One region of the Nonomuraea sp. NPDC048881 genome, then DNA from elsewhere that is predicted to be linked to it. Evidence: predicted binding sites of a transcription regulator. Region 1 holds the regulator's gene; the other holds the start of a gene.

Evidence for each region. Region 1 encodes HrcA, which represses chaperone genes, less so after heat shock. Its sites were predicted from a motif close to TTGGCACTCTCNNNNNGAGAGTGCCAA; they were not measured.
Region 2: the regulator HrcA is predicted to act here: its motif matches at 2,815-2,841, upstream of groES (co-chaperone GroES).

The regions. Positions count from the first base shown of each region.
Region 1 covers NZ_JBEZGC010000007.1:136,231-140,834, forward strand. Annotated here, with positions in the region: gene AB0C33_RS25530 (DUF4870 domain-containing protein) at 1-34, opposite strand, end outside; gene AB0C33_RS25535 (DUF3097 domain-containing protein) at 31-840, opposite strand; gene AB0C33_RS25540 (hypothetical protein) at 858-1,685, opposite strand; gene hrcA (heat-inducible transcriptional repressor HrcA) at 1,842-2,855, shown strand; gene dnaJ (molecular chaperone DnaJ) at 2,867-4,009, shown strand; gene AB0C33_RS25555 (16S rRNA (uracil(1498)-N(3))-methyltransferase) at 4,019-4,604, shown strand, end outside.
Region 2 covers NZ_JBEZGC010000001.1:54,404-59,007, forward strand. Annotated here, with positions in the region: gene AB0C33_RS00330 (class I SAM-dependent methyltransferase) at 109-1,272, opposite strand; gene AB0C33_RS00335 (MarR family transcriptional regulator) at 1,303-1,800, opposite strand; gene AB0C33_RS00340 (NAD-dependent epimerase/dehydratase family protein) at 1,902-2,756, shown strand; gene groES (co-chaperone GroES) at 2,928-3,242, shown strand; gene groL (chaperonin GroEL) at 3,312-4,604, shown strand, end outside.

The DNA.
Region 1 (4,604 bases):
TGGAGTCGTCGGGGGGTGGCGGGGCCTGGCTCATGATGCCTCCGTAACGAAGTCGATCAGTTCCTCGACCCGGCCGAGCAGCTCCGGCTCCAGGTCGGCGTAGGACGAGACGGCGCCCAGAATGCGCCGCCAGGCGTCCGCGGGCTCCATGCGCCAGCCCAGTGCGGCGAGCACGCCCTCCTTCCACGGCACCCCGCGCGGCACGTCGGGCCAGCTCGGGATGCGCAGCACGGACGGTTTGACCGCCTGCCAGATGTCGATGTACGGATGACCCACGACGAGCACGTGCGGCGAGGTGATCCGGGCCGCGATCCGGCTCTCCTTCGACCCCGGCACCAGATGGTCGACCAGCACGCCCAGCCTGCGGCCCGGCTCGGGGGCGAACTCGGCCACGATGGCGGGCAGGTCGTCGACGCCCTCCAGGTACTCGACCACGACACCCTCGACCCGCAGGTCGTGGCCCCAGATCTTCTCCACGAGCGCGGCGTCGTGCACGCCCTCGACGTAGATCCGGCTCTCCTTGGCGACCCGGGCCCGCAGCCCCTCCACGGCGATGGACCCGGACGCGCTGCGCCTGGGCCCCGCCGGGGCCGCGGCCGCCGGGCGCACCAGCGTCACGGGCCTGCCCTCCAGCAGGAACGCGGCCGGCGCCAGCGGGAACAGGCGGCGTTTGCCGAACCGGTCCTCCAGGGTGACGGCCTCCTTGTCGCAGGCCACCACGGCGCCGCAGAAGCCGCTGTCGGCGTCCTCCACGACCAGGTCGAGTTCGGCGGGCACCTTCGGGATCTTGCCCTTGCCCGGCCGCCGCCAATTGCCCGCCAGCACATCGCCCTCGTACACACGGGGACCGTAGCAAATCACCCGCTGACCGCAAGGCGCTTACGCGCGCCGCTGCGCCGTACGAGGACGACGACGGTGCCGATGATGCCGATGAGCAGACCGGCGCCGGGGAACAGGAACAGCGCCGCCACCCCGCCGAACAGGCCGCCCGCCGCGGAGAGCACGTCACGGCCCACGCCGAAGCGGGCTGACGACTCCTCCTGCGTGGCGCAGGTCAGCTGGTAGTCGCCCTTGGCGGGGGCGTTGACGGCGAGGATCTCCTGCCAGGTGGTGCCGCCGGCGCTGAGCGTCTGGGTGCCGGAGACCTTGACCAGCCTGGCCTGGGCCGGGCCGCCGGAGATCTCGCACTGGTAGTTGACCCGCGTGTCGGTGGCGATGTAGACGGCCGGGCGCTTGGCGGGGTCGATCGCGACCTTCACGCTTTCGCCCGACGCGAACGTGCTCGTCGGGGCCATGTCCGAGACGCTGCTCAGCACGCCGCCGGCGAACACGACCACGCCCACGACGCCGAGCACGACGGCCACGGCCCACACGACGGCGATCCACCACAGGCGGGGCTTGATCGCCTTGCCGTCGATCCTGGCCGGGAACTGCGGCTGGCCGCCGTACTGGTTGTGGGGGCCGTACTGGTCGGGGTGGGCGTACTGGTTCTGCTGGCCGTACTGGTTCTGCTGGCCGTACTGGGGTGGGGGGCCGTACTGGGCGGGCGGCTGTTGCTGCTGGTAGGGCGGCTGGCCGTGCTGCTGGGGCTGGTACGGGGGCTGGGCGTACTGGTTCGGCTGACCGTAGTAGGGACCCTGCCCCTGGGGCGGTCCGTACTGCGGGGGCTGGGAATTGTCGGTCATGCGGCAAGTGTGAGGCCTGTCGCTTGTAAGTCGCTAGCAACAGGATGGGACCTGGTGTTATCGCACCTTGTGGGCGAGAGCCGTACACTTGGCACTCGGGAACACGGAGTGCTAGACCTGTCGTTTCCCTGTTAGGCAGAGGCAGGAGGTGAGCACGTGCTCGACGAACGGAAGCTGGCGGTGCTCCGCGCCATTGTCGAAGACTACGTGTCCACCAACGAACCGGTGGGCTCCAAGGCGCTGGCGGAGCGCCACAACCTCAAGGTCTCCCCGGCAACGGTCAGGAACGACATGGCCGCTCTGGAGGAGGACGGGTACATCACCCAGCCGCACACCAGCGCGGGCCGCGTGCCGACGGACAAGGGCTACCGCCTGTTCGTCGACCGGCTCTCGCAGGTCAAGCCCCTGTCGGGGGCCGAGCGGCGGGCGATCGAGACCTTCCTCGCCGGCGCGGTCGACCTCGACGACGTGGTCTTCCGCACCGTGCGGCTGCTCGCGCAGCTCACCAGGCAGGTCGCGGTCGTGCAGTACCCGACGCTGACCCGTTCCACGGTCAGGCACGTCGAGCTGGTCCCGCTCAACGAGCGGCGGGTCATGCTCGTGCTGATCACCAATACCGGGCGCGTCGAGCAGCGCGTGATCGAGCTGCCCGAGGTGGTGGAGGACGACCGCATCGCCCATCTGCGCGCGGTGCTCAACTCCTGCCTCGACGGCTGCGGGCTGAGCAACGTCCCCGAGCTGGTCGCCGACCTGCCCGAGCGGCTGCCCGCCGAGGACCGGCCCGCCGTGGCCACGATCCTGTCGGTGCTGCTCGAAACCCTCGTCGAACGCCATGACGAGAAGATCGTGTTCGCCGGCGCGGCCAATCTCGCGGGCGCCGACTTCGCCACCGGCCTGCGCGACGTGCTGGAGGCGCTGGAGGAGCAGGTCGTGCTCATGCGGTTGCTCGGCGAGACATCCACAGACACCCCGTCCGCGCTCACCGTGCGCATCGGCTCGGAAAACCCCTACCTTCGCGGCACGTCCATCGTCGCAACCGGATACGGTTCTGGCGACAACCAACTGGCCCGGCTCGGCGTGCTGGGTCCCACCAGGATGGACTACCCCGTGACGATGGGCGCCGTACGCGCGGTGGCACGCTACGTCAGCCAGATCCTGGCTGCATCTTAAGAGGTCGATAAGTGGCAAACAGCGACTACTACGCCACCCTCGGGGTGCGCCGTGACGCCAGTCAGGACGAGATCAAGAAGGCCTACCGCCGCCTCGCCCGCGAGCTGCACCCCGACGTGAACCCCGATCCTGAGACCCAGGAGCGGTTCAAGGAGATCACGCAGGCCTACGAGGTGCTGTCCGATCCGAACAAGCGCCAGATGTACGACCTGGGCGGCGACCCCTTCGGCGGCGGCGCGGGTGCGGGCGCGGGCGCCGGCGGCTTCGGCGCGGGCTTCCCCTTCAGCGACATCATGGACGCCTTCTTCGGCACCGCGGGCGGCACCCGCGGGCCGCGCTCGCGCGCCAGGAGGGGCCGCAACGCCACCATCCGGGTCGAGCTCGACCTGCGCGAGACGGCGTTCGGCACCACCCGCGAGCTGGTCGTGGACACCGCCGTGCTGTGCGAGGTGTGCCACGGCGCCGGCGCGGCCCCCGGCACCCACCCCGACACCTGTGACATGTGCAACGGGCGCGGCGAGATCTCCCAGGTCACCCGTTCGTTCCTGGGCCAGGTCATGACCTCGCGGCCGTGCCCCCAGTGCGGCGGCTTCGGCAGCATCATCCGCCACCCCTGCCAGGAGTGCTCGGGCGACGGCCGGGTGCGCACCCGCCGTACGATCAAGGTCCGCATCCCCGCGGGCGTCGAGGACGGCACCCACATCCAGCTCGCCGGCGAGGGCGAGGTCGGCCCCGGCGGCGGCCCGCCCGGAGACCTGTTCCTGGAGATCGTCGAACGCGCGCACGAGATCTTCGAGCGGCGCGGCGACGACCTCCACTGCACGGTCCAGATCCCGATGACGGCCGCCGCGCTCGGCACCATCCTCGCCGTCGAGACGCTCGACGGCTCCGAGGAGATCGACGTGCGCCCCGGCACCCAGTCCGGCCAGGTCATCACCATGTACGGGCGCGGCGTGCAGCGGCTCAACGAGTCCGGCAGGGGCGACCTGCTCATCCATGTCAACGTCGAGACCCCGATGCGGCTCGACCAGACGCAGGAGGACCTGCTGCGCGAGCTGTCCAGGCTGCGCGGCGAGGAGCGGCCGCCGGGAAAGTTCGCCCCGGGGCAGCAGGGTTTTTTCTCCCGCCTGCGTGACGCCTTCAACGGCAGGTGACGATCACCCGTGACCGTCCCCGTGTTCCTCGCCGAGGACCTCAACGGCGCCGAGCTCACGCTCGACGGCCCTGAGGGGCGGCACGCGGCCTCCGTGCGGCGCCTGCGCGCCGGCGAGCGGGTCGACCTGACCAACGGCGCGGGCGACGTCGCCGAGTGCGTGGTGCGCGAGGTGTTCAAGGACGCACTCGCGCTCGACGTGCTCGCCCGCTACACCGTCGAGCCGCCCGCGCGGCGGCTGGTGGTCGTCCAGGGGCTGCCCAAGGGTGACAGGGGCGAGCTGGCCGTCGAGATGATGACCGAGGTGGGGGTCGACGTGATCGTCCCCTGGGCCGCCTCGCGCAGCATCACGCAGTGGAAGGGCGACAAGATCGCCAAGGCGGTGGGCCGCTGGCGTGCCACGGCCCGCGAGGCCGGCAAGCAGGCGCGCCGGTTCCACCTGCCGCAGGTGGCCGAGCTCGCCTCCACCGCCCAGGTCGAGGGGCTGCTGGCCGACGCGGCGCTGGGGCTAGTGCTGCACGAGGAGGCCGCCGAGCCGCTGTCGAAGGTGGCGCTGCCGCCCGGCGGCGACATCGTCGTCGTCGTGGGGCCGGAGG
Region 2 (4,604 bases), on a different contig from region 1:
CGCATAAGGGGGAGAACTCCCGCCCGTCCACCTTAGCCTTTCGATCAAGGTCAGGCGGCGTCGAAGTGAAAGATCGTATTTAGCGGAAGAATGACCGCTTTGGAGTGTTCAGGCAGGTGGAAGGGGGTTGCAGATGATAACTGAAGGCTTATCGAGAATGCGGGTCAGGATAATGACGACCGAGTTCTCGCCGGAAAGGCGGAGATCGGCGCGCAGGCGTTCGATGTCGATCGCCGACGCGCGTTTCTTGATGGTGACATTTCCGATCCGCCGTTCGCGGAGAGCCGCGCGGAGTTTTTTCAGCGAGAACGGCATGACCTCGTCCACCTCGTACCCGGAGGCCCAGGGGGTGTGGCTGGGCTCGTCGGCGGTGATGTAGGCGATCATGGGGTCGGGCAGGCGTCCGCCGATCAGCTCGGCCACCTCGCCGACGAGGTGGGCCCGGATCGCGGCGCCGTCGGGCTCGTAGACGTAGCGGCCCATCGGGCCGACGGCGGCCTGGACGCCGGTGGCGGTCAGCGTGTGCCCGCCGGGCAGCAGGGTGGCGCGCCGGGCCGAGCCGACCTGGGGGCCGGTCCAGAGGGTGGCCTCCTTGACCTCGCCCTTGTAGGAGACCCATTCGGCCTCCGCGCCCTCGGGGATGAACTCGTACGGGATGCCGGGGGCGACCTTGAGGCAGGCCCGCGGCGCCCGTGCGACCAGGTCGAGCACGACCGGCCAGGGCGGCGAGTAGGCCATGGGGTCGAACGTCCGGCCCTTGCCGCTGCGCCGGGCCGGGTCGGCGAACAGCACGTCGTACTCCTCGGGCCGGACCTGCGCCGCGTCGCCCACGCGCACCCGCACCCGGCCGGCCAGCCCGAGCGCGTCGGCGTTGGCGCTCGCCACGGCGACGGTCAGCGGGTCGAGGTCGACGGCGTCGACCTCGCAGCCGGCGCGGGCGAGCGCCAGGAGGTCGCCGCCGACCCCGCAGCAGGCGTCGATCACCCGTCCGGCGCCCATGCGCCGGGCGCGGTGGTCGGCGACCTCCCGGCGGGTGGACTGCTCCAGGCCGTGCGGGGTGAAGTACATGACCGCGGCGTCCGCGCCGAACTTCGCCGCGGCGCGCTCGCGCAGCGCCGCCTGCGTCAGCGCGGCGGAGGTGAGCGCCGCGTCGTAGGTGCGGCGCAGCCTGGTCGCCGCCGCGACCGGATCGGTCCCGGCCAGCTCCGCGGCCTCGGCGAGCGCCCGCTGCCCGCGCGGGGTCAGCAGCTCGCCGAAGGCGTCGAGATCCATGTACGCACTCCGCTCACAACTCGGGATCGCTCACAGGGAGGTGTCGCCCAGGGAGACCAGCAGGCTGCGCAGCAGCCCGGCCAGGGCCTCGCGCTCGCCCTCGGACAGCCCGGCGAGCAGCCGCTCCTCGTTGGCGGCGTGCAGGACGAGCATCTCGTCGGCGACCCGCCTGCCCTCGTCGGTGAGGGCGACCAGCGTCATGCGCCGGTTGTGCGGCGCCGGCCAGCGGTGGACCAGGCCGCGCCGGACCAGGTGGTCCATCCGGTTGGTGAGCGCGCCGGGGCTGACCATGGCCGAGCTGGACAGGTCCTTCATGCACATCGTGGCGTCGGCGCCGCTGCGCAGCAGCGTGGCCAGCATGTCGAACTCCCACGCCTCCAGCCCGTGCTCGGCCAGGAAGTCCTTCACGCCGCGCTCCAGCAGGCGCGAGGCGCGTGAGATCCGGCCGATCACGCCCATCGGGGACACGTCGACGTCGGGCCGTGTCCGCGCCCACTGTCCGAGAATCACGTCCACCGCGTCATCCACAGGGCTCACCCTACCAAAGCTTCGACGTTGAAATGTTCGGCGTCGTGCGGTACTGTCCACGTCGAAATGTTCAACGTAGAAATTTTCGAGGTAGGTTCATCATGAAGGTGCTGGTGCTGGGCGCGACGGGGTACATCGGCGGCGCGGTGGTCGAGCGGCTGGCCGAGCAGGGGCACGAGGTGGCCGTTCTGGTGCGGCCCGCCGCCGACGGCTCCCGGCGGGTGCCGGGCGTGGCGGACGAGCGTCACGGAGACCTGGCCGACGTCGCGGGGCTGGCCGCCGCGATCACCCCGGACATCGACGCCATCGTGGTCGCCGCCCAGCTCGGCGGCGACAAGGAGGCCGACCTGGCCGCGATCGGCGTGCTCGCCGCGTCGGGCCGGAAGGTGGTCTTCACCAGCGGTGTGTGGGTGCTGGGCGCCACCGTCGACGGGCACGAGGACAGCCCGGCCGACCCGATTCAGCTCGTGGCGTACCGGCACGAGATCGAGCAGCTGGTCATCGACGGCGGCGGCTCGGTGATCCGGCCCGGCGTCGTCCACGGGCGCGGCGGCGGCATCCCCGCCATGATGCGCGCGCAGGCCGCCGAGCGCGGCGCCGGGGTCTACGTCACCGCCGGCGGCGAGCCGCACACCTGGACGTTCGTGCACGTCGACGACCTGGCCGAGCTCGTCGTGGCTGTCCTGGAGAGGGGCGGCGCCCGCGTCTACCACGGCATCAGCGAGGAGGCCGTGCCGGTCGCCGAGGTGGCCGAGGCGGCGGCCCGGTCCGCCGGCGTCAAGCCGCAGGCAGAGCCCTGGCCGCAGGCCGAGGCGGCCCAGGTGCTGGGGGCGGGCTTCGCCGAGGCCCTGGCGCTCGGCCAGCGCATCAGCGCGACACGCACGCGCGCCGAACTCGGCTGGAACCCCTCCCGGCCCGGCGTCGTCGCCGATCTGACCGAGGGTTCCTACGTCTGATCGCTCTGAGCAGACGCGTTCGTGTTGACTGTCAAGGCCCTCTTGCATATGTTTCCTGTTGGCACTCTCACCTTGAGAGTGCCAACGTGCGACGAGGCAGGTCTGACACCCGCGACGGCAGGCCCCGCTGGTCGCCTCTTCTAGATCATTCAAATCTGAAGGGGAGGTCCGATCGTGACGACCGCCACCAAGGTTCCCGTTAAGCCGCTCGGCGACCGCATCGTGGTTCAGCCGCTTGAGGCAGAGCAGACCACCGCTTCCGGTCTGGTCATCCCGGACACCGCCAAGGAGAAGCCGCAGGAGGGCAAGGTCCTCGCGGTGGGCCCCGGCAACTGGGATGAGGACGGCGACAAGCGTATTCCGCTCGACGTCTCCGAGGGCGACGTCGTCCTCTACAGCAAGTACGGCGGCACCGAGGTCAAGTACGGCGGCGAGGAGTACCTCGTGCTCTCCGCCCGCGACGTTCTCGCGATCATCGAGAAGTAAGCCGGTTGTGTCGAGCCCCGGGCGCTCTTGAGGGCCCGGGGCTTTCGACGCCAGGAGAGGACTTTCAGCATGGCGAAGATCCTGCAGTTCGACGAGGACGCCCGTCGCGCGCTTGAGCGCGGTGTCAACGCCCTCGCGGACGCCGTGAAGGTAACCCTCGGCCCGCGTGGCCGTAACGTCGTCATCGACAAGAAGTTCGGTGCGCCGACGATCACGAACGACGGTGTGACCATCGCTCGTGAGATCGAGCTGGAGGAGCGCTACGAGAACCTCGGCGCCCAGCTCGCCAAGGAAGTTGCCACCAAGACCAACGACATCGCGGGCGACGGCACCACCACCGCCACCGTGCTGGCCCAGGCCATGGTCCGCGAGGGCCTGCGCAACGTGGCCGCCGGCGCCTCGCCGCTGTCGCTCAAGCGTGGCATCGACAAGGCCGCCAAGGAGATCAGCGACCGGCTGCTGGCCAGCGCGCGCGAGGTGGGCGACAAGAAGGAGATCGCCAACGTCGCCACCATCTCCGCCCAGGACGCCAAGATCGGCGAGCTGATCGCCGAGGCGTTCGACAAGGTGGGCAAGGACGGTGTCCTCACCGTCGAAGAGTCCAACGCCATGGGCATGGAGCTCGAGTTCACCGAGGGCATGCAGTTCGACAAGGGCTACCTGTCGGCCTACATGGTGACCGACCCCGAGCGCATGGAGTCCGTCCTGGAGGACGCGTACATCCTGCTCACCCAGGGCAAGATCTCCTCCATCGCCGACTTCCTGCCGCTGCTGGAGAAGGTCGCCCAGACCAAGAAGCCGCTGCTCGTGGTCGCCGAGGACGTCGAGGGCGAGGCCCTGGCCGTCCTGGTCACCAACAAGATCCGCGGTACCTTCACCTCCGTGGCCGTCAAGGCCCCGGGCTTCGGTGACCGCCGCAAGGCGATGCTCCAGGACATGGCCATCCTCACCGGCGGCCAGGTCGTCAGCGAAGAGGTCGGCCTCAAGCTGGAGCACGTCGGCCTCGAGGTGCTCGGCACGGCCCGCCGCGTCGTCGTCACCAAGGACGCCACGACCATCGTCGACGGCGCCGGCGACCAGCAGGCGATCGAGGACCGCGTCAAGGAGATCAAGATTGCCATCGAGCAGTCCGACTCCGACTGGGACCGCGAGAAGCTGCAGGAGCGTCTGGCCAAGCTCGCCGGCGGTGTGTGCGTGCTGCGCGTCGGCGCCGCCACCGAGGTGGAGCTGAAGGAGAAGAAGCACCGCCTCGAGGACGCGATCTCCGCGACCCGCGCCGCGATCGAGGAGGGCATCGTCTCCGGCGGTGGCTCGGCCCTCATCCACGTGGGTAAGGAGCTCGACGACCTCGGCCTGACCGGC